Regions from separate parts of the Kribbella sp. NPDC004138 genome, predicted to be linked through region 2. Evidence: riboswitches for the same ligand, from Rfam matches in the RefSeq annotation. Region 2 holds a riboswitch; the other holds the start of a gene.
What was found. Region 2 has a riboswitch for thiamine pyrophosphate ahead of ACWEOO_RS15445 (purine-cytosine permease family protein). Riboswitches for the same ligand answer to the same signal wherever they lie in the genome.
Positions count from the first base shown of each region.

Region 1: linked by a shared signal. The riboswitch ahead of thiS (sulfur carrier protein ThiS) and the one ahead of ACWEOO_RS15445 (purine-cytosine permease family protein) in region 2 are both predicted to bind thiamine pyrophosphate.

Region 1 covers NZ_JBSGFZ010000004.1:167,477-181,683, forward strand. The annotation lists gene ACWEOO_RS06865 (pentapeptide repeat-containing protein) at 1-441, opposite strand, end outside; gene ACWEOO_RS06870 (helix-turn-helix domain-containing protein) at 645-2,213, opposite strand; tRNA gene ACWEOO_RS06875 (tRNA-Lys) at 2,457-2,532, opposite strand; gene ACWEOO_RS06880 (G5 domain-containing protein) at 2,844-3,275, shown strand; gene ACWEOO_RS06885 (YceI family protein) at 3,280-3,774, opposite strand; gene ACWEOO_RS06890 (pyridoxamine 5'-phosphate oxidase family protein) at 3,806-4,225, opposite strand; gene ACWEOO_RS06895 (DUF5937 family protein) at 4,298-5,242, shown strand; TPP riboswitch at 5,258-5,369, shown strand; gene thiS (sulfur carrier protein ThiS) at 5,360-5,563, shown strand; gene ACWEOO_RS06905 (thiazole synthase) at 5,565-6,338, shown strand; gene ACWEOO_RS06910 (DUF6807 family protein) at 6,313-8,175, opposite strand; gene ACWEOO_RS06915 (sensor histidine kinase) at 8,208-9,569, opposite strand; gene ACWEOO_RS06920 (response regulator transcription factor) at 9,583-10,242, opposite strand; gene ACWEOO_RS06925 (ABC transporter ATP-binding protein) at 10,340-11,059, shown strand; gene ACWEOO_RS06930 (ABC transporter permease) at 11,052-11,819, shown strand; gene ACWEOO_RS06935 (hypothetical protein) at 11,816-12,286, shown strand; gene ACWEOO_RS06940 (RidA family protein) at 12,283-12,666, shown strand; gene ACWEOO_RS06945 (serine hydrolase) at 12,663-13,535, opposite strand; gene ACWEOO_RS06950 (LysR family transcriptional regulator) at 13,532-14,207, opposite strand, start outside.
Region 2 covers NZ_JBSGFZ010000009.1:207,531-221,737, reverse strand. The annotation lists gene ACWEOO_RS15475 (MFS transporter) at 1-810, shown strand, start outside; gene ACWEOO_RS15470 (GTP pyrophosphokinase) at 797-1,810, opposite strand; gene ACWEOO_RS15465 (ATP-binding protein) at 1,960-3,153, shown strand; gene ACWEOO_RS15460 (DUF3152 domain-containing protein) at 3,483-4,337, shown strand; gene ACWEOO_RS15455 (hypothetical protein) at 4,366-5,172, shown strand; gene ACWEOO_RS15450 (alpha/beta fold hydrolase) at 5,169-5,828, shown strand; TPP riboswitch at 5,846-5,963, shown strand; gene ACWEOO_RS15445 (purine-cytosine permease family protein) at 5,959-7,284, shown strand; gene ACWEOO_RS15440 (cation:proton antiporter) at 7,223-8,443, opposite strand; gene ACWEOO_RS15435 (anti-sigma factor family protein) at 8,483-8,713, opposite strand; gene ACWEOO_RS15430 (RNA polymerase sigma factor) at 8,710-9,342, opposite strand; gene ACWEOO_RS15425 (flavodoxin family protein) at 9,372-10,076, opposite strand; gene ACWEOO_RS15420 (thiamine pyrophosphate-binding protein) at 10,086-12,008, opposite strand; gene ACWEOO_RS15415 (hypothetical protein) at 12,095-12,703, shown strand; gene ACWEOO_RS15410 (class I SAM-dependent methyltransferase) at 12,730-13,413, shown strand; gene ACWEOO_RS15405 (methylated-DNA--[protein]-cysteine S-methyltransferase) at 13,504-14,070, opposite strand; gene ACWEOO_RS15400 (RNA polymerase sigma factor) at 14,063-14,207, opposite strand, start outside.

The sequences.
Region 1 (14,207 bases), on a different contig from region 2:
ACGCACGTCGACTGTGGAGGACGCGAGTTGTTCGACGGCCTTTGTGTAGCGGTCTGTGATCTGCCCTTCCTGGGTCGATCTCAAGGCCCTTGCGGTGTAGATCAGGCCAGAGGCGGTAAAGGCAAGAGTTAGGAGCACCGCGAACGACGTAATCAACCCAGTGACGACTTGAAAGGGCCGTTGCCGATGCGCATCCCACAATTCCTGACGTTCCTTGGCCGGAAGTGCCTCCAGTTCAGCGCTGGTCGGCCGACTGACGGGCGGACGACGGCGCAGTCTTCCGAACCAGGAATCGGCGGGTGGCGGCGAGGCTGTCGGCATGATCCAAGCATTCCATTCTGAGGGCAGCTCGTCGCGCTGTACGGCGGCGTACACCAAGTCCACCAGGTTGCCGGTGGTGAGTCTCCGGCAACCTCGACAAACTGTCGGTGTCAGCGGCATCTTCGCATGCAGCGCCGCCGCGAGCGGAACCAACTATTCGTACGACCGCTGGATGAGGTCAAGCACGTCGTGGACCAGTGGAGAGACGGCTTTGATCAGCGCAGTGAGCGCTTGGATCAGTCGGGTCACGCGACTAAGCCGTACTCGGGCGGAGTGACCCGCCTGCTTGGGTGCCAGCCTCCGGTCAGAAGTCGTCGACATGTCTAGCGTCTCCAGGATCGCGCTCGAGATCCTGTCGACCTCGGGCTGCTACCCATAGAAGGCAGAAGATTCGGTCGGTCTGTGACAGGCGAGTCTCCAGTAATCGGCCCTACCTTCCACCGGCGACGCGGTGCGATTTTCACCAGAGGTCGAGGTTGGCGAACTCTTGGTCTAGGGCCTTCTGCTGCGGAGGGGTTGTGGATTCGGCGGCCCATGTAGACGTCTTGGGTTATGGAGACTTGGGCTTGGCCTAGGTGGTCGGCGATCTGGCGGGCGGATTGGCCTCGGCGGTCTAGGGCGGTGGCTGTGGTTTTGCGGAAGGTGTGGGAGCGGATCCAGGTGAGGGCGTCTGAGGGTGAGGGTTGGGATGCTTGGTCTACCTGGGCGCTGAGCGCGGGTGATTTGTCGAGGTTGATGCGGTAGGTCTTGAGGAGGGTGGCTACGAGTTCGCGGTCGAGCTTGATGCGGCCGGTCTCGATCAGCTCGAGTCTGGTCTTTGGCCAGCCGAGCTTCGTGGCGACCTGTTTGCGGGTCAGGCCAGCCTGGAGGCGGGCGGATCGGAGGGTCTCGCCTAGGTCGCGGCGGGCGGTGCTGGCTACGGGGGATAGTGCACGGCGGAGGGCTCGGCGGACGTTGGACGGGTCGCGGAAGCCTCCGAGGGAGTCGGCGAAGATGGGTTCGTCGAGGCTCACGCCGGCTGCGTGGCGGCGGCGGAGCATGGTGACGGCCCCGTCGGGCAGGGGTAGAGCACGTACGCCTGCCCTGGACTTCGGGGCCTTGCGGATCAGGCCTTGGCCTGGGACGCGAACAACGGTGTGAGTGATTTGCACCGCGCCGGCTTCCAGGTCGACCTGCGACCACAGAACCGCGAGAGACTCGCCGATTCGGACTCCTGTTCCGAGCATGAAGACGACGAGGTCCGGCAGGTCGGCGTGCCGGGCGGCTTCATCGGTGGTCAGCTGTTGGCGCAGGAGGGCGATCTCTTCGGTGGTCAGCGCTCGGGGCGGGTCTTTTGGGCGGGCCTCGACTGCTTCGACCTCGCGAACCGGGTTGACAGTCAGGGCGCCGTACCGGACGGCGAGTTGCATCATCCCGGAGATGACCGCGCGGCAGGTCTTCGCGGTGGGGCGGCCGGCGTTGCGCTTGATGGTTCCGATCACTCTGTCGATGCGGGGCGTGGTTGCCTCACCGATCAGGAGTTCACCGAGGGCAGGACGCACGTAGTTCTTGATGGCTGTGCGGTACGTCGTCAGCGTCGTCGGTGATCGCCGGCCGTCTTCGATGCGTTCCTCCAACTTCTCGATCCAGAGGTCGATGAGGTCGTTGATCTTGTCGGTCGGGCTCAGCTCGCCGTACTGCGAGACCTTTGCCCGGTCTCGCAGCTTCGTTAATAGGCGGTGCTCGGCTGCGCCCTTGGTCTTGGCGGACGCGGTGACCTCACGGGTACGCCCGTCGTGGTCACGGAAGTACGCGGACGCGCGCCAGGAGACCACCTTGCCCTCGGCGTCCTTCCTCTCTGCACGGGATCGGACGTTGCCCCACGTTCCGATCGGAAGGTGCGGTCTGCTCATCTCAGCCCTCCACAGTCCAACTGCACGTGGCAGCTCAACGGCTGGGCGAGCCGGAGATCGGGCGAAACGAGATCAGTGCGACAGGATGCGATACGTCGCTCAGCAACGCGCAGCCAGCTGGCCGCGCGTGAGCCGCCGACCCCTCTCAGGCGGGCATGCATCGGCCACTCTGAGTATTGGCAGAGTTTGCGCAGACACAACTTTCACGGCCGAGGCGCCGACATGCGCCTGACCTGCAGAAACTGGTAGGCCCCGTGGGACTCGAACCCACAACCCGCGGATTAAAAGTCCGCTGCTCTGCCAGTTGAGCTAGAGGCCCTCAGGTGGTGTGGGGAACAGTGTGTCAGGTTTGGTGGGGGAATGCTTGGTGGGGGTGGGGGGTTGTGGGGGCGTCAGGCACGGTGGTATAGATCGGAATTCGCCGCGGGGGGGGAACCGACGGTGGGTTGGGGGAACGCTGTGCGTGCTGTGTTGGGGGCGGTTGTCCTTGTGCTGGTTGTTGGTGGGTGTGGGGCAGAGGCGGGTGGTGAGCCGGTGCGGGTTCTGCAGGGCAGTGCGTCGCCGATGCGTGCGACTTCGCCTCTGCCCACGTTGCCGACGTACACGACGGGCTCAAAGCCCACGTTGACGGTGACGGCTCGGCCGGTGGTCACGAGCAAGGAAGTCGTGGAGTTGCGGGTGATTCCGTTCAAGAAGAAGACGGTGACGGACGGGTCGTTGGCGAAGGGGGAGACGGCGGTTCGTACGGCGGGGGTGAACGGGACGCGCCGGCTGGTCTATCGGGTGACGTATGTGAACGGCGTGCAGACGGCAAAGACGTTGGTGCGGCAGGAGGTGGCGAAGGAGCCGCGGTCGCAGGTGACGGCTGTGGGGACGAAGGTGGAGTCCCAACAGGCCGGCGAGTGCGACCCGAACTACAGCGGCTGTGTCCCGATCGCCAGCGACGTGGATTGTTCGGGCGGTACCGGCAACGGGCCGGAGTATGTCGCCGGCCCGGTCGAGGTCGTCGGGTCCGACATCTATCGTCTCGATGCCGACCACGACGGGATCGCCTGCGAGTAGCCCGTCAGGCGCGGCGCGCGGTGACGTCGAGGTCCAGTACGACGTCGGGGCGGATCAGGGCCGTCGTAAACGAGTTCCAGTTGGCGTTCCAGGTGTGCCGGTTGATGGTGCGGGACGCCGTGAAGCGGAGCTCGTCGCCGCTGTCGGTCACCTCGAGTGGCACGGTGAGCGGCGACGTGGTCCCGCGGATCGTCAGGTCGCCGGTGACCTCGAAGCGACCCGGCGCGCTCGGCGTGATGGCGGTGGCGACGAACGTCATCGCGGGGTACGTCGGCGCGCCGAAGAAGTCCTGGCGCAACTGGTCGTCGCGACGGCGGTTGCCGGTGTCGACGCTCGCCATCTGGACGGTCAGCCACCCGGACGACGCGGACGGGTCTGCCGCCTCCACCTTCACGGCGCCCTCGAACGTCGCGAAGCGGCCGTGCACCTTTCCGCCCACGCGATGCGCGGCCACGAAGCCGATCCGGGTCCGGTCCGCGTCGAGCACATAGTCAGTCATACCCGGTACGACGAGACAGCACGGTGGACTGTCAGCCGATGACGCCCGTGGTGATGCGCCGCGGGGTGATGTCGAACATCGCGTCCTCGGGCGGATCGGCAACGTACGCCGCGCGCGCCTCCTCCGGCAGGTACTTCTCCACTGTCGCGTTCAACAGGTCGGCGTCGAGTGGAAGGAAGCGCGCCACACCCTGCATGTTCACGTACTTCGCGGTCGCGCCCTCGACCGTCTGGATCGAGAGCGACAGCGCGCCCGTGCCGGTGCGGTGCAGTCTGGTCTTCTTCGACTTGGTCGGAGTCATCACCTGGAACCGGCCGGAGTCAGGCAGGTATCTGAACCAGACCGGTGTCACATGCGGCGACCAGCCGGGGTCGTCGATCGCCAGCACGGCCACCAGCGGCTGCGCCAGGAACTCGGCCATCTCCTCGGTGTGCATGATGCGAAATCCCATACCTCCGACCATCCCAGGCACCACCGACAGCCTGTCGATTTAGGATCTGCCTACATCGACGAAGGGATCGGGGTGCTCACCTATCAGCTGACGTCGCAGGACCTGGCGGACGTCCGGTTCGCGGTGTCGCCGGTCGCGGAGACGGTGCTGTCGCTGCGCGCCCTCCGGGACCCTGGCCGCTTCCCGCTGCAGCTGGCGTGGGTCCGGGCGGTGCAGCCGTACGTCGCGGGGCTCGACTGGGACGTACTGCGATGGCTCGTCAACGACACCATGGGCAGCCCGGACTTCTTGACGCCGCGCCCGTCCTCGCCGCTCACGCAACTTGACGACGAGCTGAACCTGATCGCCGCCGTCGACCAGGCGACCTTCGAGCGGCAGATGATCGCGGTGAACGGCGAGCTGCCCGCGGAATGCACGATCGACAAGGTCGTCGAGGCGCTACGGCAGTACTGGGACGCCGTCATGGCGCCGTACTGGAGCCGTATGCGCACGCTCCTGTCCGCCGACATCAGCTACCGCGGCCACGTCCTCACGCAGCAAGGCACCGGCGCGATGCTCAACGGACTGGGCCCGGCCATCACGTACGCCGACGGGCTGCTGAAGGTGGACCGTGTCGCCGAGCAGAGCCGTACAGAAGACATCGCCGGCCGCGGGCTCGTACTGCAGCCAACGCTGTTCGGCCCGCACGCGGTCATCCCGTTCGATCCCGGCGCCGAACCGCTGCTCGGCTACCCGCCACGCGGTCAGGCAAATCTGTGGTCCGTCGTCGAACCGCCATCGCGGCACGATCTCGCCCAGTTGATCGGTACGCCGAGGGCTCACATCCTCGAGCTCCTCACCCATCCCCGGACGACGACCGACCTGGCCGGCGAGCTGAAGGTGACGCCGTCCGCCGTGAGCCAGCATCTCCAGCTCCTTCGCCGAACCGGTCTCGTCGAGCCGGAACGCACCGGCAAACAGGTTCTGTACCGGCCGACCGAGCTCGCCGCCCTGCTCACCGGCGCCACCGTCGACTGACCCGTCAGCTATAGTCGAACCGTCCGCGGGAGCTCGCAGGGAGTGGGCTGAGAGGGTGACTGGGCTGTCACCGACCGCTGAACCTGAATCGGGTAATTCCGGCGTAGGGAGGAAGCTGTGGAATCGGTCTGGGTGAACGGTACGGCGGTCGACGGGCCGGCCGGCCGGTCTGTCGCCGAGTTGATCGCGGAGTACTCCGATCGCACGACGGGGATCGCGGTCGCGGTGAACCAGAACGTGCTGACCAAGGCCGAGTGGGCCCTGACCACGCTCGAACCCGGCGACCGGGTCGAGATCGTCAGCGCGACGCAGGGAGGCTGACATGGACGACCCACTGGAGCTCGGCGGCCGCACGTACACGTCCCGGCTGATCATGGGGACCGGCGGTTCGGCCAACCTCGAAGTCATGGAGGAGGCATTGATTGCCTCCGGCACCCAACTGACAACGGTCGCGATGCGCCGCCTCGGCACCGGTCACGAGGGTTCGGTGCTCGACGTGCTGAAGAAGCACGGCATCGACGTCCTGCCGAACACGGCCGGCTGTCACACCGCGGCCGAGGCCGTGCTGACCGCGAAACTCGCCCGGGAGGCGCTGGAGACCGACCTGATCAAGGTCGAGGTCGTCGCCGACGACCACCTGCTGCTGCCCGATCCGGTGGAACTGCTCGACGCCGTGGACGCCTTGGTGGCCGACGGTTTCACCGTGCTGCCGTACACCAACGACGACCCGATCCTGGCCCGCCGCCTGGAGCAGGCGGGGTGCGCGGCCGTGATGCCGTTGGCCGCACCCATCGGTTCGGCGCTGGGCATCCGCAACCCGCACAACATCGCGCTGATCGCCGAGGCGGCGAACGTCCCGGTGATCGTCGACGCCGGCATCGGTACGGCGAGTGACGCCGCGCTCGCGATGGAGCTCGGCTGTGCCGCGGTGATGCTCGCGACCCCGGTGACCCGCGCGGAGAAGCCCGCCCTGATGGCCGCCGCGATGCGCGATGCCGTCTCCGCGGGCCGGAACGCGCGGCTGGCCGGCCGCGTGCCGAAGCGCTGGCAGTCGGCGCTGGCGTCGTCGCCTACAACTGGTCTGCCAACGTTCTAGCCTCCGCCGCGTCGACGGCCCGGTCCAGCAGGAGCGCGGTCAGCGACAACGTCAGCTCCTGGTTGGGCTGCAACGTCAACGGCTGCTCCCACGCGAGCGCCGGGCACGCCCCGACGTACTCACGGGATCGCAGGAACCACGGCCACACCTGATCCGGCTGCACCAGCAACAAGCTGACATCGCCCTGGACGAACGCGAGCCACCGACCGACGGATCCGAACGCGGCCTCGAGTCCGTCGCCGGCCGCGCTCAGGACGGTCGTCGGGGCGGAGGGCAGGCGCCAGAAGATCCCGCCGTACCCGGCGCCCTCGCGTCCACACGTCGCCGGGCTGTCGATGCGGATCGAGCCGTAGCGCGCGGTCAGCACGCTGTGCCAGTCAAGGCGCCAGCCGCCGAAGGCGAGTGCCCCGGTGAGGCGCCGGCGTTCGACCAGTTGCGGCCGCCCCTGCTCGTCGTACCAGGTGATGTCGTCGACCAGCTCGCGATCGTCGACGGTCACACCGCGGCTGCGTTGCTGACCGTGGTTCGTGAGGAGGGTCGGGCCTTGACCGCGGACGTAGGTCCGTCCGCCCCAGTGCGAGGTGCCGTTGACCTGGGCGACCGACAGCGAAAGTCCGTAGTGGTGCCGGTGGTCCACCGGGTTGACCTCGGTCAGCGGATGCCCGCCGAGCGTCCGGACCGGATGCAGGTACGGCCGTGGCGCGTGCACCTGCGGCATCCGGCGGCCGAACTCGTACCGCGCGAGCAGCCCCGCTGAGCTCCCGAGCGCGAAGATGTCGCCCTGCTGCTGCCACGTGATCCGGTCGGCCGCGTCGTCCCCGTCCGGCTGCGGCTCCTGCGGCACCGGCCCCGTGCTGGCCCGCACCGCCAAGCGCAGCTCCGGTACGCCGTCGACCGCACCGGACGGCCCCGCGATCGCCGCGTGCAGCCGCTGCCACGCGAGTTCGCCGAGGTCCTTCTGCGGCACCCGGACGGTCGTCAGCGACGGTACGGCGAAGCGCGCCAGCCCGATGTCGTCCATGCCGGTCACCGACAGGTCGACGGGTACGGCGACGCCGACCTCGTTGAGCCGCGCCAGCAGCCCGAACGCGACGAGATCGTTGAACGCGACCACCGCGGTGGCGCGCGACTCGAGCACCCGCTCCACCGCGGCGTATCCGTCCTCGATCGACCAGCCGCACTCGAGCCGGACCAGCTCCAGACCGGGGATCTCCCGCTCGGCGACGTCGAGCGCGCACAACCGCAGCCTGTTGGACGCGCTCGCGGCCGGGCCGGACAGGAACGCCAGCCGCCGGTGTCCGAGGCCGACCAGGTGATCGACGACGATCCGGACGGCGCGGCCGTAGTCGACCACCACCGACGACACCTCCGCCGGGCCCTGGCGGTTGACCAGGATCACCGGCTGCACCTGCGGCAGCAGCTCGAGCAGCTGATCCTCGTCCATCCGCGGCGAGACCATGATCAGCGCGTCGCAGCGCCGCCGGGCCTCGATCGCGATCGCCGCCTCGGCATCCGGGTTCTCGGCGGTCTCGGCGACCAGCACCTTGTAGCCGGCGGCCGCGGACGCGTTCGTGATCCCGCGCAGGATCTGCTGGAACAGCGGGTTGCCGAGGTCCGGCACGACCAGCGCGACCATGTTCGTCCGGCCCAGCGACAGGCTGCGCGCCAGGTCGCTCGGCCGGTAGTTGAGCCGCTCCGCCGCGGCGCGCACCCGGGCGACGATCTCAGGTGCGACACTGAGCCGACCGTTCATCACCCGGGACACGGTCGCCCGCGACACCTCCGCCGCCCGCGCGACGTCGGCGATCGTGATCGAGTCCTTCGGTGTCCGTCCCACCCCCGTATCCTCTCCCGATGGAAACCGGTTTCTCAACCCTCTCGAGCAGATCTCCCGGAGTTTGAGCAAGCGCTTACCGCCGGCAGCCGGACTTCGAGGGTGGACCGGCCGGTGACGCGGATGGCGCCCCGGTGGCGGTCGACGATGCCGGCGGCGATCGCCAAGCCGAGACCGGCGCCGCCCGCGCCGCCCGCACTGCCCGCGCCGCCCGCGCCGCCCGTGTCGCCCAAGTCGCCCGCGCCGCCCGAGTCGCCGATGGTGCGGGTCCGCGCCGCGTCCAGCCGGACGAAGCGCTCGAACACACGCTCCCGGTCCGCGGCCGGGATCCCGGGGCCGTCGTCGGAGACCGTGAGGACGACGACACCGTCCGCCTCGGCGACGCCGAAGCTGATCCCGGTGCGCGCGTGCCGCGCGGCGTTGCTGCCGAGGTTGCGTACCAGCCGGGCCAGTTGCGCCTCGTCGCCGCGGACCTGACCGGCCGACACCGCGGTCGTGTCGACCGCCACGCTCGTTGCCGCGCGCAACGTTTTCGCCTCGGCCAGAACCAGGTCGTCGAGGTCCACCGGCAGATCCGGCGGCGCGGACCGCTGCTCGTCGGAGCGGGCGAGCTGGAGCAGGTCGTCGACCAGGTGCTGCATCCGCAGATCCTCCGCGAGGACCGTGGCGGCGAGCTCGCCGACCCCCGTCCGCTCCGGGTGCGCCAACGCGACCTCGGCGTGCTGCCGGATCGCCGCGATCGGCGAGCGCAGCTCGTGCGAGGCGTCGGACACGAAGCGATTCTGCGACTGCTGCCCCCGCTGGAGCCGGTCGAGCATCCGGTTCATCGTCCTCGCCAGCCGGCCGATCTCGTCGGCGCGCGTCGCCGGAACACGCCGATGCAGCTCGGTCGCGGTGATGGCGTCCACCTCCCGCCGGATCGCCGTCACCGGCGCGAGCACCCGCCCGGTCACCACCCAGGTCACCCCCGCGACGATCGCCGCCATCAGCGGTACGCCGACCACGAGCACCCGGCGTACGAACCGGGTCGAGTCGAGCACGTCCACCAGCGGCCGGCCGACGACCACCTCGCCGCCGGACGGTACGACGGCGGCGGCGAACACGAAGTCCTCACCGTGGCCGGGCGGCTCGACCCTGACGCACCCGGTCCCCGGCGAGGCGAGCCGTGACCCGCCGCCGGTCACGTGCCCGGCGCGATCGATCACCTGCACGATCTCGGTCGACGAGGGTCCGACCACGACTGCGGGGGCCGCGGCGAGCTGAGCCGCGCGGTCCTGGGCGGCCCGGCAGACCTGATCGGTGAGCACCGAGCCGAGCAGCGCGACCAGCACCAACGCGCCGGCCACCAAGGCGAACCCGACGACCAGGACCGCGGCCAGCGTCACCCGGATTCGCATGACGGCACCTCCCTCACGGCTCGGCCAGGCGATAGCCGGCACCGCGCAGGGTCGTGATGAACTGCTCGCCGAGCTTGGTGCGGAGCCGCCGGATGTAGACCTCGACGATGTTCGGATCACCGTCGAACGCGTCGTCCCAGACGTGTTCCAGAATCGTCCGTTTCGACACGACCTGACCGCTTCGCCGGACCAGGAACTCCAGTAAGGACAGCTCGCGCGCCGTCAGAACCAGTTCGTTCTCGTCGAGCCAGGCCTTCCGGGCGGCCGGATCCAGCCGCAGCGCGCCGGTCTGCAACAGGCACGGTCGCTCTGCGGCGCCTCGTCGTACCAGGGCTCGGAGCCGGGCGATCAGGACCGCGTACGAGAACGGCTTGGTGAGGTAGTCGTCGGCGCCGGTGTCGAGCGCGCGCACCTGGTCGGTGTCCGCGTTCCTTGCCGTGAGCATCAGGATCGGTGTCCATACGCGCTCGGCCCGCAAGGTCGCGCAGATCTCGAATCCGTCGACCTCCGGGAGCATCAGGTCCAGGACCACGACGTCGTAGCCGTGCTCGCGGGCGAGCCACAGCCCGTCCGTCCCGGTCAGTGCGACGTCGACGGCGTACCCCTCGGCCTCCAGGCCGCTCCGCAGCCCCGTGGCCAGCCGGGGCTCGTCCTCTACCACCAGCGCGCGCATCACCCACCTCCAGGCGATCCTCCTTCATTGTGGCTGAATCCCCGCTGAATGCACCCGGTTCAGCGAGGGTTCAGCAGCGCGGGCCTAGCGTCGGACCATGGCGACGATCGAGGCGAGCCGGCTGACCAAGCGGTACGGCGGACGCACCGCGCTCGACGGGCTGACCTTCACCGCGGACGCCGGGCAGGTGATCGGGCTGCTCGGGCCGAACGGCGCCGGGAAGACAACCACGATCCGGCTGCTCACGACAATCCTCGAGCCGACCAGCGGGACGTTCGCCGTGGCCGGCGTACCCGGCGACCGGCCCGGCCGGATCAGGCAGCGGATCGGCGTACTGCCGGAGAGCGCGGGCTACCCGGGCCGGCAGACCGGCGGCGAGTACCTGCGCTACGCGGCCCGGTTGTTCGGCCGGAGCCGGCGGGACGCACGGGCAGTCGCCGATCGGTTGCTGACCGAAGGCGGCCTCGGCGACCGTGCGGACGCGCCGATCTCGACGTACAGCCGGGGCATGCGCCAGCGACTCGGGATCGCCCGCGCGCTGGTCAACGATCCCGAGGTCGTGTTCCTGGACGAGCCGGCGCTCGGCCTCGATCCCGCCGGCCAGCGGTCGATCCTCGAGACGATCGCGGACATCGCCGACCACCGCGGCGTGACCGTGGTGCTGTCGACGCACACCCTGGTCGAGGTCGAGCAGGTCTGCGACAGCGTCCTGATCCTCGATCAGGGCAAGCTCCGGGCGGCCGGACCGATCGCGGAGATCGTCGCCGGCACCGGAGGCCTGAGCGCCGCCTTCCTGGAGCTGACCGGTCATGAATGAGTGGAGCGTGGTGGCCCGGCAGGAGAGCCGGGACCTGTGGATCGGCGGCCGCGGACCGGTCTTGCTGTTCGGCTTCAGCGTCCTGCTGAGCACGATCACGTACCTCGCCGCGACCAACCGGGCGATGAACTTCCTCGAGCAGCGTGAGGCGGTCAACCTCACGGCGCAGGTCGGGCTGGCCGTGGGCGTCCTGCTGACTGTCGTGACCAGTGCGGACGCGATCAGCGGCGAACGGGAACGCGGCACCTTGGAAGGGCTGCTGCTCACGCCGGTCTCGCGGCGCGCGATCGTCGTCGGCAAACTGGCGGCCGCGTCGACGATGTGGCTGGGCTGCCTCGTCGTCACACTCCCCTATCTGTGGGTCCTCGGGCACGGGGTCGCCGGCGCGACACAGGCGGCGGTGCTCGCTCTGACCGTCGGCACGCTGGTCGCCGTCGGTCTCGGTGGTGTCGGAATGCTGTTCAGCGGGTGGACGAACTCCAACAAGACCAGCTTGGCCTGCGGATTGCTGCTGCTCCTCGTGCTGTTCGCCCCGACCCAGTTGCCGGCTCTGCCGAAGACAGGCTTCGGTCAGCTGCTGACCCGGGTCAACCCGATCGGCTCGGCGCTGCACTACACCTCGCAGGTGCTCGTCAGTCGTCGGCCGTGGACACATGACCTCAGTTACCTGGCCGCTCCGGTCGTGGTCGCCGTACTCGTCCTCGTTGTCGTGGTCGCCGCCGGGCCACGACTCGTCCGACTCACCGCGGGGTCACGATGATCCTCCTGAGCCTCATCGCCACCGTCGCGCTCGCCAACCCGACGATCACCATGGACCACGACCAGCTGACGGCCCAGATCGGCCAGACGCTCACCGTCGAATCGGTCGTCCGGTCATCCGTCCCGACGATCGCGCACTTGAACGTGGTCAGCCTCGACGGCGTGTACGTCGACCTGGAGGACTGGACGCAGGACGTCACCCAACCGGTGCCCGCCGGGCCGGAAACTCCGGTGGACTGGGAGTTCCAGGCGGTCAACCCCGGCCACATCGTGGTGTACGTCGTCCTGGTCCCCCGCACCGGTCCGCTCGTCGCGGGGCCGCCGGTCCGCATCACCGTGTCGCCCCGCCAGACCCTGGACACCGCGGGTGCGTTGCCGGTCGCGATCGCCGTACCGGCAATACTCGGTACCGTCGTTCTGGCCGGCCGAGCGAGGATAGGGCGACGACTCACGAGGAGGACGACGTGACACTCGACTATCCACAGCCCGAAGGTGTTGCTCCAGGCAACGGGTACAGCCACGTGGTGACCGGAGCCGGCCAGTGGGTGGCGATCTCCGGGCAGGTCGCGCTCGACGCGGACGGGAAGTTCGTCGGTATCGGGGACCCAGGGGCCCAGGCGGAGCAGGTGTTCGCGAACCTGGAGCGCTGCCTGGCAACCGCCGGCGCCACCTTCGAGAACGTGGTCAAGCTGACGTACTTCGTGACCGACATCGGCTACCTGCCCGCGGTCCGCACGGTCCGCGACCGGTACATCCCGGGGCCGAAGCCCGCGGGTACGGCGGTCCAGGTCGCCGCGCTGTTCAGCCCGGACGCGCTGCTCGAGATCGAGGCCTTCGCGATCGTCTAGCGCAGCAGGTCGACCGCCACCCGCGCGGCCTCGCCGATCGCGGCGTCGACGCGCGGCTGGCGGAAGTCGCCGCGGGCGGCGAGCGTGAGGACGGCGATCGCGAACGCCGCTCCGCCGGGCAGCGTGACCACGCCGGCCTCGTGCCGCAACGCACCGAACGTCCCGGTCTTTCCCGCGACACGGACGCCGTCATGCGGGAAGCCGGAGGCCAGCCGGTGCAGGAAGATCTGCCGATGCATCGTCGCCTTGACGAACTCGGTCTGCCCGGCCGACAGCAACTCCCCCGCCCACAGCCGGCGCAGCAGGAAGGTCAGGTCGCGCGCGCTGGCCGCTGACCCGTTCGCCGCCTCGTACACCCCGGCCGGATCGGTGCGGTCGTTGTCCGCGAGTACGGCGAGCGCGGCGTCGGCGTTGTCGGCGCCGGTCCGCCGTTGCAGGTCCCGCAGATTGCCCGCGGTACCCCGGCGGACCCAGGTGTGGCGCAGGCCGAAGGACTCCAGGATCCCGGCCAGCCGGCGCAGCCCGACGATGTCCAGCAGCGCGTCGGCCGACGCGTTGTCCGAGACGGTCGCCATCGACAGCGCCAGATCGCGCAGCGACACCGTCACCGGGTCCGCGAACACGGACAGCCCGGTCGGTCCGGCGGTCCGCTCCGACGGTTCGAGTGTCACGCGCTCACGCGGATCGAGGGCGCCCTCGTCCACCAGTCTGCAGAACCCGGCGAGCAGCGGCAGCTTGTAGACCGAGGCCAGCGGCACGACCACGTCGGCGTCGTGCTCGACGGTCGCTTCGGGGTCGTCGAGCGAGACCGCATGCAGCCAGCCGCGGACGCCGGCGTCGTCGAAGATGCCGCGGATCCGCGCGTTCACGCCGCCAGTGCTTCCGTGAGCTGCGCCATCACGTCGTTCGGTCGCAGGAACGGCGTACGCGTCCTCGACCAGACCAGCCGGAGCCGCAACGGCAGCGGATCGTCGGCCAGTCGATGCCGTGCGACACCCGGTGCGATCAGGGCCGGGTCGGCGGTCACCACGATCGCCTGACCGGCTGCCGCCATCGCCAGCCCGGCGCGCTCGTCCGTCACCACGACCGTGCCGCCGTCCGGCCGGTGCAACGCCAACGTGTCCAGGAACAGGTCCCGGGCCGCCGGCGCCTCGGCCCGCGGCCGGACCGCGACCGGCAACCCCTTCAACTGTCGCAAGGCCACGACCTCGCCACCGACCATCGATGCAGTCACGGTCGACGCCGGCACCAGGGCCCAGGTCGGCAGCAGCGACACCGGGCCGGCCTCCAGACCGTCCAGCACGGCGGGATGCAGTACGGCGGCCAGCGTCAACCGGCCCGTACCGACCTGGTTGACCAGCGAGCTCGTCGGCGCCGTCACCACCGTCACCCGGCTGCCCGGAATGACCGCACCGCAGGCTGCGGCGACCGCCGCGCCCGCCGACGGCGGCACCTCGGGCGCCAGACCGAGCCGGATCTCGGGCCCCTCGGGATCGCGGGCCACGGCCGCCTGGTGCAGCTCCTCGATGGAAGTCAGGGCA
Region 2 (14,207 bases):
GTCGGGCAGGTGCTCGTCGTCCTGCTGCTGGGCAGCCTGACGTACGGAATCATCGAAGGTCGGTCGGCCGGGTGGGGGTCGCCGCTCATCGTCGGGTGCTTCGTGGTGTGCGTCGTCTCGCTGGCGTCCCTCGTGTACTACGAGCGTCGCCGGGAGGAGCCGCTGCTGGACCCGCGATTCTTCCGCAGCGCGCCGTTCTCCGGGGCCACACTGATCGCGGTGTGCGGGTTCTCGGCGCTGTCCGGGTTCCTGTTCCTCAACTCGCTCTATCTGCAGTCTGTGCGCGGGTTCAGCGCACTGCATGCCGGTCTGCTGACCCTGCCGATGGCTGCGATGACTGTCGTGTTCGCGCCGGTGTCCGGGTGGCTGGTCGGTCACCGCGGCCCACGGGTACCGCTGGTCGTCGCGGGCACCATGCTGACTGTGGCGGGTCTCCTGCTGTCCCACTTGACCACTACTACTTCCACAGCATGGTTGCTGGTCAGCTATCTGGTCTTCGGGCTCGGCTTCGGGATGCTGAATGCACCTATTACCAATGCGGCGGTCTCCGGGATGCCACGTTCCCAGGCCGGCGTCGCTGCAGCGATCGCGTCGACCAGTCGCCAGGTGGGTGCCTCGCTCGGTGTTGCCGTCGCGGGCACTGTCCTCACGGCGCGTCTGGCCGGCTCTTTCGAGTCCGGGTTCGTCGACGCGGCCAAGCTGTGCTGGTACATCATCGCGGGCTGCGGTGCGCTGGTACTGGTGCTCGGTCTGATCACCACGACCCGCTGGGCCCGCCGTACGGCAGAGGACCTCGTCAGGGCTGGATGATCTCGGCCCGGACCAGTGCCTTGAGCCGGCCGCGGAGGATCTTCTGGCGGCGCTCCTCGTCCGGGAACAGGTCCAAGTAGGCAGGGCCTTTGGCAGCGAGCAGGTCGTCGTCGAGGCGGCGTACCGTGCCTGCCGGCGCTCGGTGGGTCATGGCGGCCTGCACAGCTTCACTGTCGATCCCGGTGAGCAGTTCGGTGAGCTGCTCCTCCGTGGTGATGTCGAGGCGGTGCAGGATGCCCAGGATCCAGGCGTAGTGCGTGGTCTTCGCGTGCGGCGCATCGGGATAGCGACGGGTCAGGTACGTCGTCAGCGTGGCCGTGGTGAGGTCGAGCGGCGCCTTGTCCTCCGCGGTCGCCGCCAGCTCGCGGTACAGGCGGTCGATCTCGGTGAACTCGTTGTCGGCCAGCTCCATCAGCGCGGCCGCCAGCAGGAACCGCCGGTCGAACTCGGGCTTGCGGTCCGGCGGGATGTCCAGCTTGTACCGGATGTCGTGCTCGAACTCGGCCCACGCGTGCTGGACCGCCGTACGGACCTGGATCTCCATCACGAGGTTCTTCAGTACGGCGTACTCCGGGAGCTCGCGGCGGTGCTCGTTCAACCGGACCAGGTAGTGCTTGCTGGCGTACCCGAAGACGCCCTGCGCCCGGGTGTGCGCGCCCATGTCGGTGTGCTCGACGATCTCGAACTCTTCCTCGATCACCTCGCACACCCGGTCCACCGCCTCGACCAGGAACGTGATCACCCGGGCCGCGACCAGGTCGGTGATCTGGTTCAGCGGGTCGTCGTACTTCGGCCTGGCGGGATCGTCCGGGTGCGGCTTGGACGCCTTCGCGAGGAACGACTCCGGGTCCTTCGCGCGAGCCGTCGCGCTCAGGTAGTTGATGCCTTCCTCTTCGCCGATCAGCTCGTTGATCAGCGCCTCGAGCTTGCGTGCGCCGCCGACGTACTGCTGGTGCACCCGCTCGTACAACGCCCCTGCCTGCGGAGCCCACTCCACCATGGCGGAACCATAGTGGTCTTCGGGTCGCTCACGGTGTCTATCGATTTCTAGTTATTTCACTAGAAAGCCGTAGAGAGCACTCGCGACACGCTCTGGCCGTCGATCGGTCAATCTACGGAAAACGCTAGACGCGCTCATACAGTGAAAGCATGGATCCGATCCGGAATCCCTATGCGCCCGGCGCCGGTCAGCGGCCGCCTGAGCTGGCCGGACGCGACACCGAGGTGCGGCAGTTCGAGGTAGTGCTCGAACGGGTCGCGGCAGGCAGACCGGAGCGGAGCCTGGTGCTCAGCGGACTCCGGGGCGTAGGCAAGACGGTCCTGCTCAACACACTGCGCTCACAGGCCATCAAGCGAGCGTGGGGTACCGGCAAGATCGAGGCCCGGCCGGACCAGAGCATCCGGCTGCCGATCGCGCAGGCGCTGCACACCGCGATGCGGGAGCTGGGCCACCGGCACCGCGACGACAGGAAGGTCGACCAGTTCAGCGCCGTACTGAAGGCGTTCGCGCTGCGCACCGCGGTCAACGACCGGAAAGGCATCCGCTGGCATCCGCCGGTCGACGTCGCCGCGGCAAAAGGCCGAGCCGACTCCGGTGACCTGGAGATGGACCTGATCGAGCTCTTCACCGACGCCGCGGACCTGGCCGGTGACCTGACCGTCGGGGTCGGGCTGTTCATCGACGAGATGCAGGACATCAGCACCGACGACCTGTCCGCGCTGTGCGCCGCCTGTCACGAGATCTCGCAGCAGAGCGCCCCGCTGGTCGTCGTCGGCGCCGGGCTGCCGCACCTGCCCGCCGTACTGTCGGCCAGCAAGTCGTACTCCGAGCGGCTGTTCCGCTACATCCGCGTGGACCGGCTGGCGCGTGAAGCGTGCGACCGGGCGCTGATGGTGCCGGCCGAGAGCGAAGGCGTGCAGTACGACGAGGAGGCCCTGGACGAGCTGTACGCGCAGACCGACGGCTACCCGTACTTCGTGCAGGCGTTCGCGCACTCGACCTGGGACCACGCGCCGACCTCACCCATCACCATCAAGGACGTCGCCGTCGCCGCCCCCGAAGCATCCGCCGAGCTGACCGTCGGCTTCTTCGGCTCCCGCTACGAACGCGCCACACCCGCGGAACGCGAGTACATGCGCGCCATGGCCGAACTGGGCATCGGCGTCGACGACGGCTCCGTCCCCACCGCCGAGGTCGCCAGCACTCTCAACCGCAAACCCCAATCCCTCTCCCCCGCCCGCGACGGCCTGATCAAAAAAGGCCTCGTCTTCTCCGCCGAACGCGGCACCGTAGCCTTCACCGTCCCCCACTTCGGCAAGTTCCTCCGCACCCGCACAGCCTGACAACTGGCGGAGGGGTGAGCGGGGAGGTGTGAGTGGTGAAGGTGGAGCAGGGAAGTGTGAGGGCCGGCGCCCGCGTGTTCGCGCTGCCGCGCGGCGTGACTGCAAGCGGATACCGGGCCGCGCATGACCGTCGCCGGCGAACCGACCGCCCTCAACCCACCCCCGAGGTGGCGCCTGCACACACCTTCGGTTCTCACCGGGTGCTGCGCCTGCGGCCAACTGCGAGCAGGCCGTCCGTGGGAGCCGCTCCTCCTCTTCCGGCTCATCTGACCGCGGCTTAACACAGCCGGGCTTTCGTGCTTTGGCAGGTATCGGTAGGGTCACTTGTCATGACCACCCGGCGGAGCGGCCAGCGGGCCGACGTGTCCAGGCGTCGGGGTGGGCGGCACAGTCGGCGGAAGTCGTACAAGGGGCAGTGGCTTGTGGTGACGGCGTTGGCGGTGCTGGGGACTGTGGTGGTGGCGCATCCGGATGTGGCGCATCGGAACAGTCTTGCGGCGCAGGCGGTGGCGGGGGTTGACGCTGTCGCCGAGGAGGTGCCGGTGGCTGCTACGCCCAAGCCGACTCCGATCGCCACGCCGACGCAGAAGTTCACCACGCCGTTGCGGCCGGCACCGACGCTGACGCGCAAGCCGAAGAACGCGAAGCCGAACGTGCTGGTCTCGAGCGGGAAGCTTGCGGTGGTGCCGGGGTCCGACAAGGCGACCGGGGTGCGCGACAAGCTGACGTACCGGGTCGAAATCGAGCAAGGGGTGTCGGTGAACGGCGCCGCGGTGGCGGCGGCGATCCACAAGACGCTGACGGATCCGCGCGGCTGGCAGGCGCTGCATCCGGTGAGTTTCGAGCGGACGGACCGCGTCGACGCCGACCTCCGGATCATCCTCGCGACGCCGACCTTGACGGACAAGCTCTGTCTGCCGCTCGACACCGGCGGTGAGGTGTCCTGCCGCGTCGAGGACCGGGTGGTGCTCAACGCCAAGCGGTGGATCTACGCGATCCCGGCGTACAACGGCAACGTCGAGATGTACCGCAGCTACCTGGTCAACCACGAGGTCGGTCACGCGCTCGGCCACGGGCACTCCACCTGCACCACCCCGAAGACCCCCGCGCCGGTGATGATGCAGCAGACCAAGGGTCTGGCCGGCTGCCTACCGAACGCCTGGCCGACCATCAAGGCCACCTGAGAGACTGGGCGCGACGGAGGGAGCACCGATGTCGTCACAGGACTTCCCGACGTACGGCCGGGGCGATGAGCCCGAGAAGCAGCAGGCAGCTGGTGAGGAGCATCACTACGCTCCGCCCGCGCCGTACGGCGGCGGCACGTACGCCGGGCCGCCTGCCCCGCCGGAGCAGTTCCAGTACGCGCAGCCGCAGCCGTACGGGACCCAGCCGCAACCGCAGGGCAACCCGGCGTACCACCAGCCCCCGGCCTACCGCCCCGGCGCACCCTACGGCGCCGAAGCGAGCCCGCAGCCGCATGAGCTCCCGACGTACGGCCGGGACGAGCCGTCGCGGGATCCGCGTGCCGCTCGGGTCGTAGGCCTGGCGACGTTCATCGCCGCGATCTACGGTCTGCTCGTCGTGTCCGTCCAGCGCGTCGCGCTGCGGGAGATCTCCCAGGCGCCCGGCTCGCCGCTCAACCACCCGTTGCGGACCGACGTGCTCGACGCGATCGGCCAGCTGCTGCTCCTGGTCGTCGGCACCGGCGCGCTGGTGATGTGGATCCGGGACGTGCTGGCCCGCCGCAAGGCCGGTCGTCGGCCCGAGCCGGCCGAGCTCGCGGGGCTGCTGCTGGTCGCGGTGTCGGTGGTGCTGATCCTGGTCTGGCTGCTCATGGTGCTGTCCACGGGGCTGGGCAGCAGCGACGACGCGCTGCACCGGCTGCCCACGGCGTACGGCTGGGGTGGGGTCGGCCTGCTGCTTCTCGCCCTCGGCCTGTTCCTCGGGTACCGCGAGCTGAAGCCAGACGTAGCGAACCCCGTCGTCAAAGGCGCTCCGGCCAAGGCGCCCTGGGAGTGAGCGCACCGATCGTCCTCGTGCCCGGCCTGGGCCTCGGCCCAGAGTCGTACGCGCGGACCGCCGAGCATCTCGTCACGCCGTACCACGTGGTGACGCTGCCCGGGTACGGCGAACCGGCGGGCGCTCGGGAGGACCTGCATCCGCGGGCGCTCGCGGTGGCGCTGGCCGAGAAGATCCGCGAGCGGTCGGTGCTGGTCGGCCACTCGGCGAGCTGTCAGGTCGTCGTCGAGACGGCGGTGCGCTACCCCGAGCTGGTGCACGCGCTCGTGCTCGTGGCCCCGACGGGTGATGCCCGGATGTCGAGCTGGGTCGACCGCGCCGTCCGGCTGGTCGGGTCCGCCATCCCGGATGTGCCGAAGCTGGTCCGGATCAGCCCGCAGTACGCGCGCACGACGCTGCCGTCGATCGCCCGCGCCGGGGAGGCGTCGCGGATCCACGACCTGGCCGCGGTGATGCCGCACGTCCGGGCGCCGGTGGTCCTGGTCCGCGGCAAGCACGACCTGATGTGTACGAAGGAGTGGCTCGAGCAGCTCGCCGAGCTCAGTCACGGTGAGGCGCGGACGCTGGAGACCGGTGCGCACATGCCGGTCGTCACGAACGGCCCCGAGGTGGCGGCGCTCATAGAACGGGCGGCCGCGCTGCCGGAAAGTAGCTGACGCGTTAAACTTGCACCACCAACCTATGCGGGAGCTCGCACCGAGGATGCGCGGGCTGAGAGGGCGACAGCTGGGTCGCCGACCGCCTGAACCTGACCGGGTAATGCCGGCGTAGGGAGTGGGGTCACTCATGACCGATACAGCTGTTCGTCCGTCGAGCTCCACCGAGGCTCCGCTCGTTCTCACCACCGATGCGCCGCGCACGCTCGGCTTCTTCGACCAGTTCACGCTCTGGGGCAACTTCGGCATCTCGCTGTTCGGGCCGGTGACCGGTGCGCTGGTCGCGGCGTACACCGGCTCGCTGTGGCAGGGCCTGCTCGCGGTCGTCGTCGGCTGTGGCATCGGTGCGCTGGTGCTCGGCGGTGCGGCCGTGTTCGGTTCGCAGACCGGTGCGCCGGCGATGGCGTGCCTGCGTGGTCTGTTCGGCCGCCGCGGCTCGATGGCGCCGACCGTGCTGAACATCGCGCAGAACGTCGGCTGGGCGACGATGGAGATCATCGTGATCTCGCAGGCCGCGGTCGCGGTGACGAGTGAGCGCTGGCGCTGGCTGTTCGTCGTCCTCGCCGGGGTGATCGCGACCGCGATGGCGGTGCGTCCGCTGGGCAGCGTGAAGATCCTGCGCAAGTTCATGGTCTGGCTGGTGCTGATCGCGTCGGTGTACCTGTTCGTGCAGGTGCTGAGCAAGCCGACGCACGCCCTGCCGCAGGACAGCGTGTTCGGCTTCTGGCCGGCGGTCGACCTCGCCGCGGCCGGTGTCGTGTCGTTCGCCCCGCTGGCCGCGGACTACACGCGGCACTCGCGCACCAACAAGGCGGCGTTCGCCGGCTCCTCGCTCGGCTACGGCCTGGCCGCCATCGCGTACTACGCGCTCGGCGTGGTCGCCGTTGCGACGCTGGGGACGAACAGCGACGACGTCATCACCGCACTGGTCACGCTGCCGGCCGGCGCGATCGCTCTGCTCGTGCTGCTGGTGGACGAGGTCGACGAGGCGTACGCGAACGTCTACTCGACCACGATGGCCGCGCACAACCTGATCGGCCACATCGACCGGCGGTGGATCTCGGTCGTGATCGGCGTGATCGCCACCGGAATCGCGCTGTTCATCGACCTCGGCAGCTACACGCAGTTCCTGTACCTGATCGGCTCGGTCTTCGTTCCGCTGTTCGCGGTCGCGATCGCCGACTTCTTCGTGGTCAGCAAGATGAAGTGGGACGTGTCCGGTACGGCGAAGTTCCGCTGGCAGCCGACCGTCGCGTGGCTGATCGGCTTCGTCGCGTACCAGTTGGTGAACCCCGGCACCGTCGCGGGCTGGTCGCCGTTCTGGACCAAGCTTCAGCAGGCCCTCTTCAACGACCAGCCTGTGCCCAGCTGGCTCGGCGCGACGTACACGTCGATCATCGTCTCGATGGTGGCTGCGGTACTGCTCGGCCGGATCGGTCGGCGGCAGGCTGCCTGAGCAGCACCAGCGCGACCGCCGGGAACACCAGCACGGACAGCAGTCCGGCGCAGACCAGAGCGGCGGCGGTGACCGGGCTCATCAGCCCGGTCGCCACGCCGATCTGCGTCGCCGTCACGATGAACGGCAGCGACGTCGCCTGCAGCAGCGCCGCCGCAGCCGTCGCCCGGGGGCCGAGTGTCCGCACTGCGAGGTACGCCGGTGCGCCGCGGACGACGAGCAACGCGAGCAGGAACAACGGCACCCGGACGAGCGCGGCCGGGTCCTCGAGCAGGCCGCGCAGATCGAGCCGGAGTCCACTCGTCACGAAGAACACCGGGATCAGGAACCCGTAGCCCAACGCCTCCAGCTTGATCCGGAAGCGTGGATGCGAGGCGGCGTCCCGGTCGACCAGTCCGACCACCGCTCCGGCCAGGAACGCCCCGAGGATCGTCTCCAGCCCGAACTGCTCCGCCAAGGCGACGAAGGCGACCAGCAGCACCACAGCGGCCCGGACCCTGATCTCCGCTGTGGTGTCCTGCAGCCGCAGCAGGACCCCGCCGAGTCGCTGCGACCGTCCGGCGGTGGCGACCACGAGACCCGTGACGACCACCAGCAGAGCGAACAGCGCGACCATGACGAGCCGCTCGCCCGCGCTGCCTCCTTCGGTCGAGAAGACGAGTGACAGCACCAGTACGGCAGCGAAGTCGGCGACGGATGCGGCCGCGATGGTGAACTGCCCGACGCTGCCCTCAGCCTTGCCCGCGTCCTTGAGCACTGGCACGACCAGACCCAAGGACGTCGCTGACAACGTGACAGCGAGCAGGAGCGCGCTGTTCACCCAGCCGGCCGCAGAGAACCCGAAGCCGGCCAGCCCGCCCAGCAGCAACGTCACCAGATAGCCCAGGACCGCCAGCCGCAGCACCTGTCCGCGCAGCCGGTGTACGTCGATCTCGAGGCCGGCCAGGAACAACAGGAAGCCCAGCCCGAGCAGCGAGACGATCTGCAGCGGCAGGTCGACGTCGATCAGGCCGAGTCCGTGCGGACCGAGCACGATCCCGGCGACGATCTCGAGGACGACCGCCGGGACCCGGAGTCGCGGTGCGAGGCCGAGCAGCAGCGGTGCGAGCAGCGCGATCAGGACGACCGCGAACAGGTTGGTGAACTCCACGTCCGGCATACCGCTTCAGTGCCGTCGACGCGGCCGGACGTTACGCGGTCAACCGCGCGGGAAGGAGCGGAAGGCGTCGAGCAGCCGGTCGCGGGTCTCCTCGGGCAGGTTCTCGGGCTCGACTCGCCCGACCTCGGCCGCAGTGCGCCGGATCTGCTCGACGTAGATCTCGCAGCCGTCGCAGAGCGCCAGATGCTCGACGAACCGCTGCTCGGTCTCCGGGGCCAACGCACCGTCGAGATAGGCGGTGACGAGCTCGACCAGCTCGGCGCATGTCATGCGTCAGCTCCCGTGAAGTAGTGGTCCAGCCGGCCGCGAACGGCTGCCCTGGCGCGGTGCAGCAGGACCCGTTGATTGGCCATGGAGATCTCCAGCAACGCACACACGTCCTCGGCGGCGTGTCCGTCGATGTCTCGTAACGTCAGCACGACCTGCTGCCGGATCGGCAGGCCCTCGATCGCCGCGGCCACGGTGGACCGGACCTCGTGGGCCAGGACCTCGCTCTCAGTGGTCGGCCAGCGGTCCGGGAACGTGCGCCAGCCGCCCGGATACTGGTCGTCGGCGCCCCGGAAACGCTGCGGGTCGACCGTCGGCTCGCTGTCCGGCGCAAGGCTCGTCCAGGGGACGGTCCGCTGCTCGCGGGTGGCCCGCTTGCGGGCGATGTTCACCAGGATCCGGTACACCCACGTCCGCAGCGACGACCGGCTCTCGAAGCGGTCGATCCCCTCGAACACCGCCAGCCAGGTGTCCTGCACGACCTCCTCGGCACTGGCCGACGTGGACACGAACGACCGGGCCAGTCGCAGCATCGAGCCGGACCAGCCGTTCAGCAGGCACGCGAACGTCTCCTCGTCCCCGGTCCGCAGCCCGGCGACGAGGACGTCGTCCGTCGGCAGCACCACCCCCACAAGCCGACGGTACAGCAGCACCCCGGACGTCAGCGGTACTCCGGGTTCTCGAAGTCGAAGCGGCAGCCGGCGTCCCACTCGGAGCGCTGGTTGCCGTGCGCCGGTACGCCGCCGGCGTCCTTCAGCATCCGCGCGAGGTGCAGCAGGTTCCAGGTCATGAAGGTCGTGTTCCGGTTGGTGAAGTCGTTGTCGGGCCCACCCGAACCCTCGTCCAGGTACGACGGTCCCGGGCCGGCCTCGCCGATCCACCCGGCGTCGGCCTGCGGCGGGATCGTGTACCCGAGGTGCTGCAGCGAATACAGCACGTTCATCGCGCAGTGCTTCACGCCGTCCTCGTTGCCGGTGATCAGGCAGCCGCCGACGCGCCCGTAGTACGCGTACTGCCCGTGCTCGTTCAGGATCGACGAGTTGCCGTACAGGCGTTCGATCACCTGCTTGGTGACCGAACTGTTGTCGCCCAGCCAGATCGGTCCGGCGATCACCAGGATGTTGGCCGCCATCACCTGCTGCTGGATCGCCGGCCAGGCGTCGGTGGCCCAGCCGTGCTCGGTCATGTCCGGCCACACCCCGGTGGCGATGTCGTGGTCGATCGCGCGGATCACGTCGACCCGGACACCCTGTTTCTCCAGGATCTTCCGGCTGACGTCGATCAAGCCCTCGGTGTGGCTGACGGCCGGCGACCGCTTCAGCGTGCAGTTCAGGAACAGGGCGCGGAGGTCGTCGTACTCGGTCATCGTCGCTCCTCAGAGAAGTTCGGCATCCTGCTCGACGCAGAGCAGAACCGGGCCGGTGGCGGTGAACAGTTCGGTCATCGCGTCGTCCAGGTCCTGACGACGGGTGACCCGCAGGCCGGTCGCGCCGCACAGGTCGGCGTACGCGGCCCAGTCGGGGTTGTGCAGCGAGGTGTGCCAGACCGGGTAGTCGGCGGCGAGCTGCTCCTTGCTGATCTTGCCGAGCGAGTGGTTGTCGAGCAGCACGTGCTTGATCGGGATGCCGTACTTGACCGCGGTCGTGAGCTCGGCGGCGTACTGCGCGAAGCCGCCGTCGCCGGTCACCGCGACGATCGGCCGGCTTGGAGCCGCCGCCCACGCGCCGAGTGCGGCGGGATAGCCGAAGCCGATCGATCCGAGGTAGCCGGACATCAGCACCGGTTGGCCTTTCGACTCCAGGTACCGGCCGAGCGAGTACGCATGGTTGCCGACGTCAACGGTCACGACGGCGTCCGCGGGCAGATGCTTCGAGAGCGCGTCGAACACGGCTGCCGCCGACACGCCGCGGCCTCGGTCGTCGTTCACGCGCCGCTGTTTCTCCGCGCGCCAGATCGCCCAGCGCTCGGCCACGTCCGGCCGCTGGTCCTCGGCCTTGACCTCGCCGAGCATGCCGGTGAGCGCGGACAGTGCGAGCCGCGCGTCGCCGAGCACGTCCACGGCGACCGCGTCGAAGCGTCCGATCGCGGTGTGGTCGTCGTCGATCTGGACGATCGGCTTGTACGCCGCGATGCCGGTGTGGTTCGAGAACGAGGCGCCGGCCACGACGAGCAGGTCCGACTCGTTCATCAGCCAGCTCGCGACCGGCGTACCGCTGCGGCCGAGCACCCCGGCGCCGAGCGGATGCGTGTCCGGCAACAGTCCCTTGGCCTTGAAAGTGGTCAGCACGGGCATGTTCAGGCGCTCGGCCAGCTCGCGGACCTCGGTCTCGGCTCCACGGGCGCCGTGGCCCACGATCATCACCGGCCGCCGTGCGTCGCGGATCAGTGCCGCCGCGCGGACCAGCGTGTCCTCGTCCGGCCGGATCCGGCGGCCGGAGAGCCGCCCGCTGGGGTTCTTGGCCGCCGCGTCGGACGGTTGAACCTGTACCTCGTCAGGCAGCACGAGGTGCGCGACGCCGCGGCCGTCGATGGCGTGCTTGACCGCCAGCGCGGCCAGCTCGGCGTGATCGCTGCCGGCCTGGACCGCCGTACTCGAGACGGCGACGTCCTTGAAGACCGCGGTCAGATCGAGGTCCTGGAACGCGCCGCGGCCGAGCCACTTCGACGGCACCTGTCCGGAGACGGCCAGGACGGGCGAGCCGTCGAGCTTGGCGTCGTACAGTCCGGTGAGCAGGTTGGTCGATCCCGGACCGGCGATCGCGAAGCAGACCGCGGGACGGCCCGTGAGCTTGCCGTAGGCGCCAGCCGCGAACGAGGCCGCGCCCTCGTGCCGGATACCGATGTAGGTGAGTTCACCGCGGTCCTCGGCCCGCCGCATCGCCTCGGCGAAGCCGAGATTGGAGTGCCCCACCATCCCGAACACATGGCTGATGCCGTGGGCAACCAATGTCTCCACGAGGACGTCGGCCACGGTCCGGACCGCTTCCTGCCGGTCCGGCAACTGCACATAGACCCCGTCCGCCCGCTCGTCCACCGGATACGACGGGACGCTGTCGGAGAACCCCTCCGGGGGCCGGCCGCTGATCGGGTCGTAGTCGTACCCGTGCCACGGACACCGCAGCAGCCCCTTCTCGATCGACCCTTCCCCGAGCGGACCCCCTTGGTGCGGGCACTTGTTCTCCAGCGCGCCGAGCCGCGCCCCGCAGCGGGCCAGCGCGATGCTCCGGCCGTCGACCACCACACTGCGCACGCGCCCGTCCGCCGGTACGTCGACCTCGTCCACCCGATGCCAGTCCATGTAACGTCTCCCACCCTTCGCGGCACCAATCGATCAGGTGATCAGTGCCGACACACGGCCTGGGCGTTACAGAGGAGACCGCAGCCATGGACGAACGTTCGCTCGCCGTAACCCGTCGATCCCTGCACGGCGTCGCCGAGCTCGTCCTCGCCGGGCCGCAGCACGGCCGGGGAGGCGGCATCCGGCTGCGCGTCGTCCCTGGTGGGTTCGGCACCACCGACGGCGACTTCCGGGTCGAGGGCGACGCGCTCGTCGCGCCGGCGGGTACGGTCCGGCTGACCGGCACGTACGCCGAACTCGCTGCCGCCGTGGGCCTCGAGGCGAGGCCGCTCGACGAGGTGTACTCCGGCGGCCCGATGATCGCCCCGCACGAGCACCTCGAGATCGACCCGGCCGCGGCCCGGTTGCTCGCGGAGGCCTTCGCCCGCGGTGACGCGGCGCTGCGGGCGTTCGCGCCGGGCGAGACACCCGTCCTGTGGCCCGAGCACTTCGACGTCGGGATCACCGTCGACGAGGTCAACTACGGCGTCTCGCCCGGCGACGACCACCTGCCCGAGCCGTACGCGTACATCGGGCCCTGGACGCCGCGGACCGGTGCTTTCTGGAACGCGCCGTTCGGCGCCACCCGAACGTTGGCCGAACTGTCCGACGTACTGGAATTCTTCACCGCCGGCAGATCTCTGCTGGACAACTGACCCACCGGGACCGGAATACTTGCCGCATGCTGAATTCCGCACTGCGTAGCCGGGCCGAATACGCCGAGCTCGGCGCCGACGGACTGGCCGCGCGGACAACGCCCGAGCGGGACGCCGCCATCGTCGCGGCGGTCGAGGAGCTGCTGGTCGGTCGGGAGTCGGTGCTCGACCTGTGCTGCGGGTACGGCCGGGTCGCGCTGCCGCTGCGCCGCGCGGGCAAGGTGGTGCGGGCGCTGGACATCTCGCCGAACCTGCTCGAGGCCGGCCGGGCCGCGGCCGCCGAGGAGGAGCTCGCGATCGACTGGGCGATCGGCTCGATGACCGACCTGCCGTACAAGTGGGACTCGTTCGACGCGGTGATCTGCCTGTGGACGGCGTTCCACGAGTTGTTCGCCGAAGACGAGCAGATCTCCACCATCTGCGAGATCTCCCGGGTGCTGAAGCCGGGCGGGATCGCGATCATCGAGGGCCCGTCCTGGGGCCCGGCGACCGCGGCCGAGATCGCCAACGGGATGCGGCAGGGACCCGAGCACCGGATCGTCACCACCGAGCACGACGACGACCGCAGCAGCGTGCACTTCATCCACGACGAGATCAGCTACGGCCGGCTCTGTGCGGCCGCCGGAATCGACGACTACAAGGTCTACAAACGCGACTGGGGCGGCCGGCGCCGGCTCATCCTGGAGATCCACCAACCGGCAACTTCCTGACAGGTCAGGAGGAGCAGATCCCCACTCCACATTGGGGATCTGCTCCTTTGAATTTCGAGTGTAAAACCATTCCGGGCTATTCAGGAAAACTCAGCTTTTTGCTTCGAGATTCAGCAAGAATCGCTTAGCCTCGAGGCCCCCGGCGTACCCGGTGAGCGCGCCGTTCGCGCCGATCACCCGATGGCAGGGCAGCACGACGCACACCGGGTTGGCGCCCAGCGCGGTCCCGACCGCGCGCGCCGCCTTCGGCCGGGCGATGTCGCCGGCCACCGCGCCGTACGTCGTGGTCCGCCCGTAGCTCGTGTGCGTCGGCAGGTCCTCGAGCACCAGCCGCTGGAACGGTGACGCCAGGACCAGATCGACGTCCAAGTCGAACGCCCTGCGCTGCCCGGCGAGGTATTCGTCGAGTTGCCGCCGTACGTCGTCCAGCGGGCCCGGCTGGCGGAGTACCCGCGGGGACACCGCCCGGGCGAGCCGGTCGGTCATCGTCTCCTCGTCGTCGAACGAGCTGGCGACCACCCGCCCGTGCGAGATCGCGAGCAGCATCATGCCGATCGGGGTGTCGTGCAGTGTGTAGGCCACGTCGGCGTCCGGCAGGACGGGCGGCCTGAGGCCGGGGGTGCTGAGCCGGGTCAGCCGGCTCTCGAGATCAGTCATGGTGTACTCCGAGTTTCGTGCGCAGGGTCGCCAGCGCGTCGCTGACGAGCCGGCGCGACGCGGCGGGCGTGGTGTCCAGAGCGGCGGCCACGCCGTGGTGGTCCAGGTCGCCGACGTATTTGAGCGTGATCGCGAAG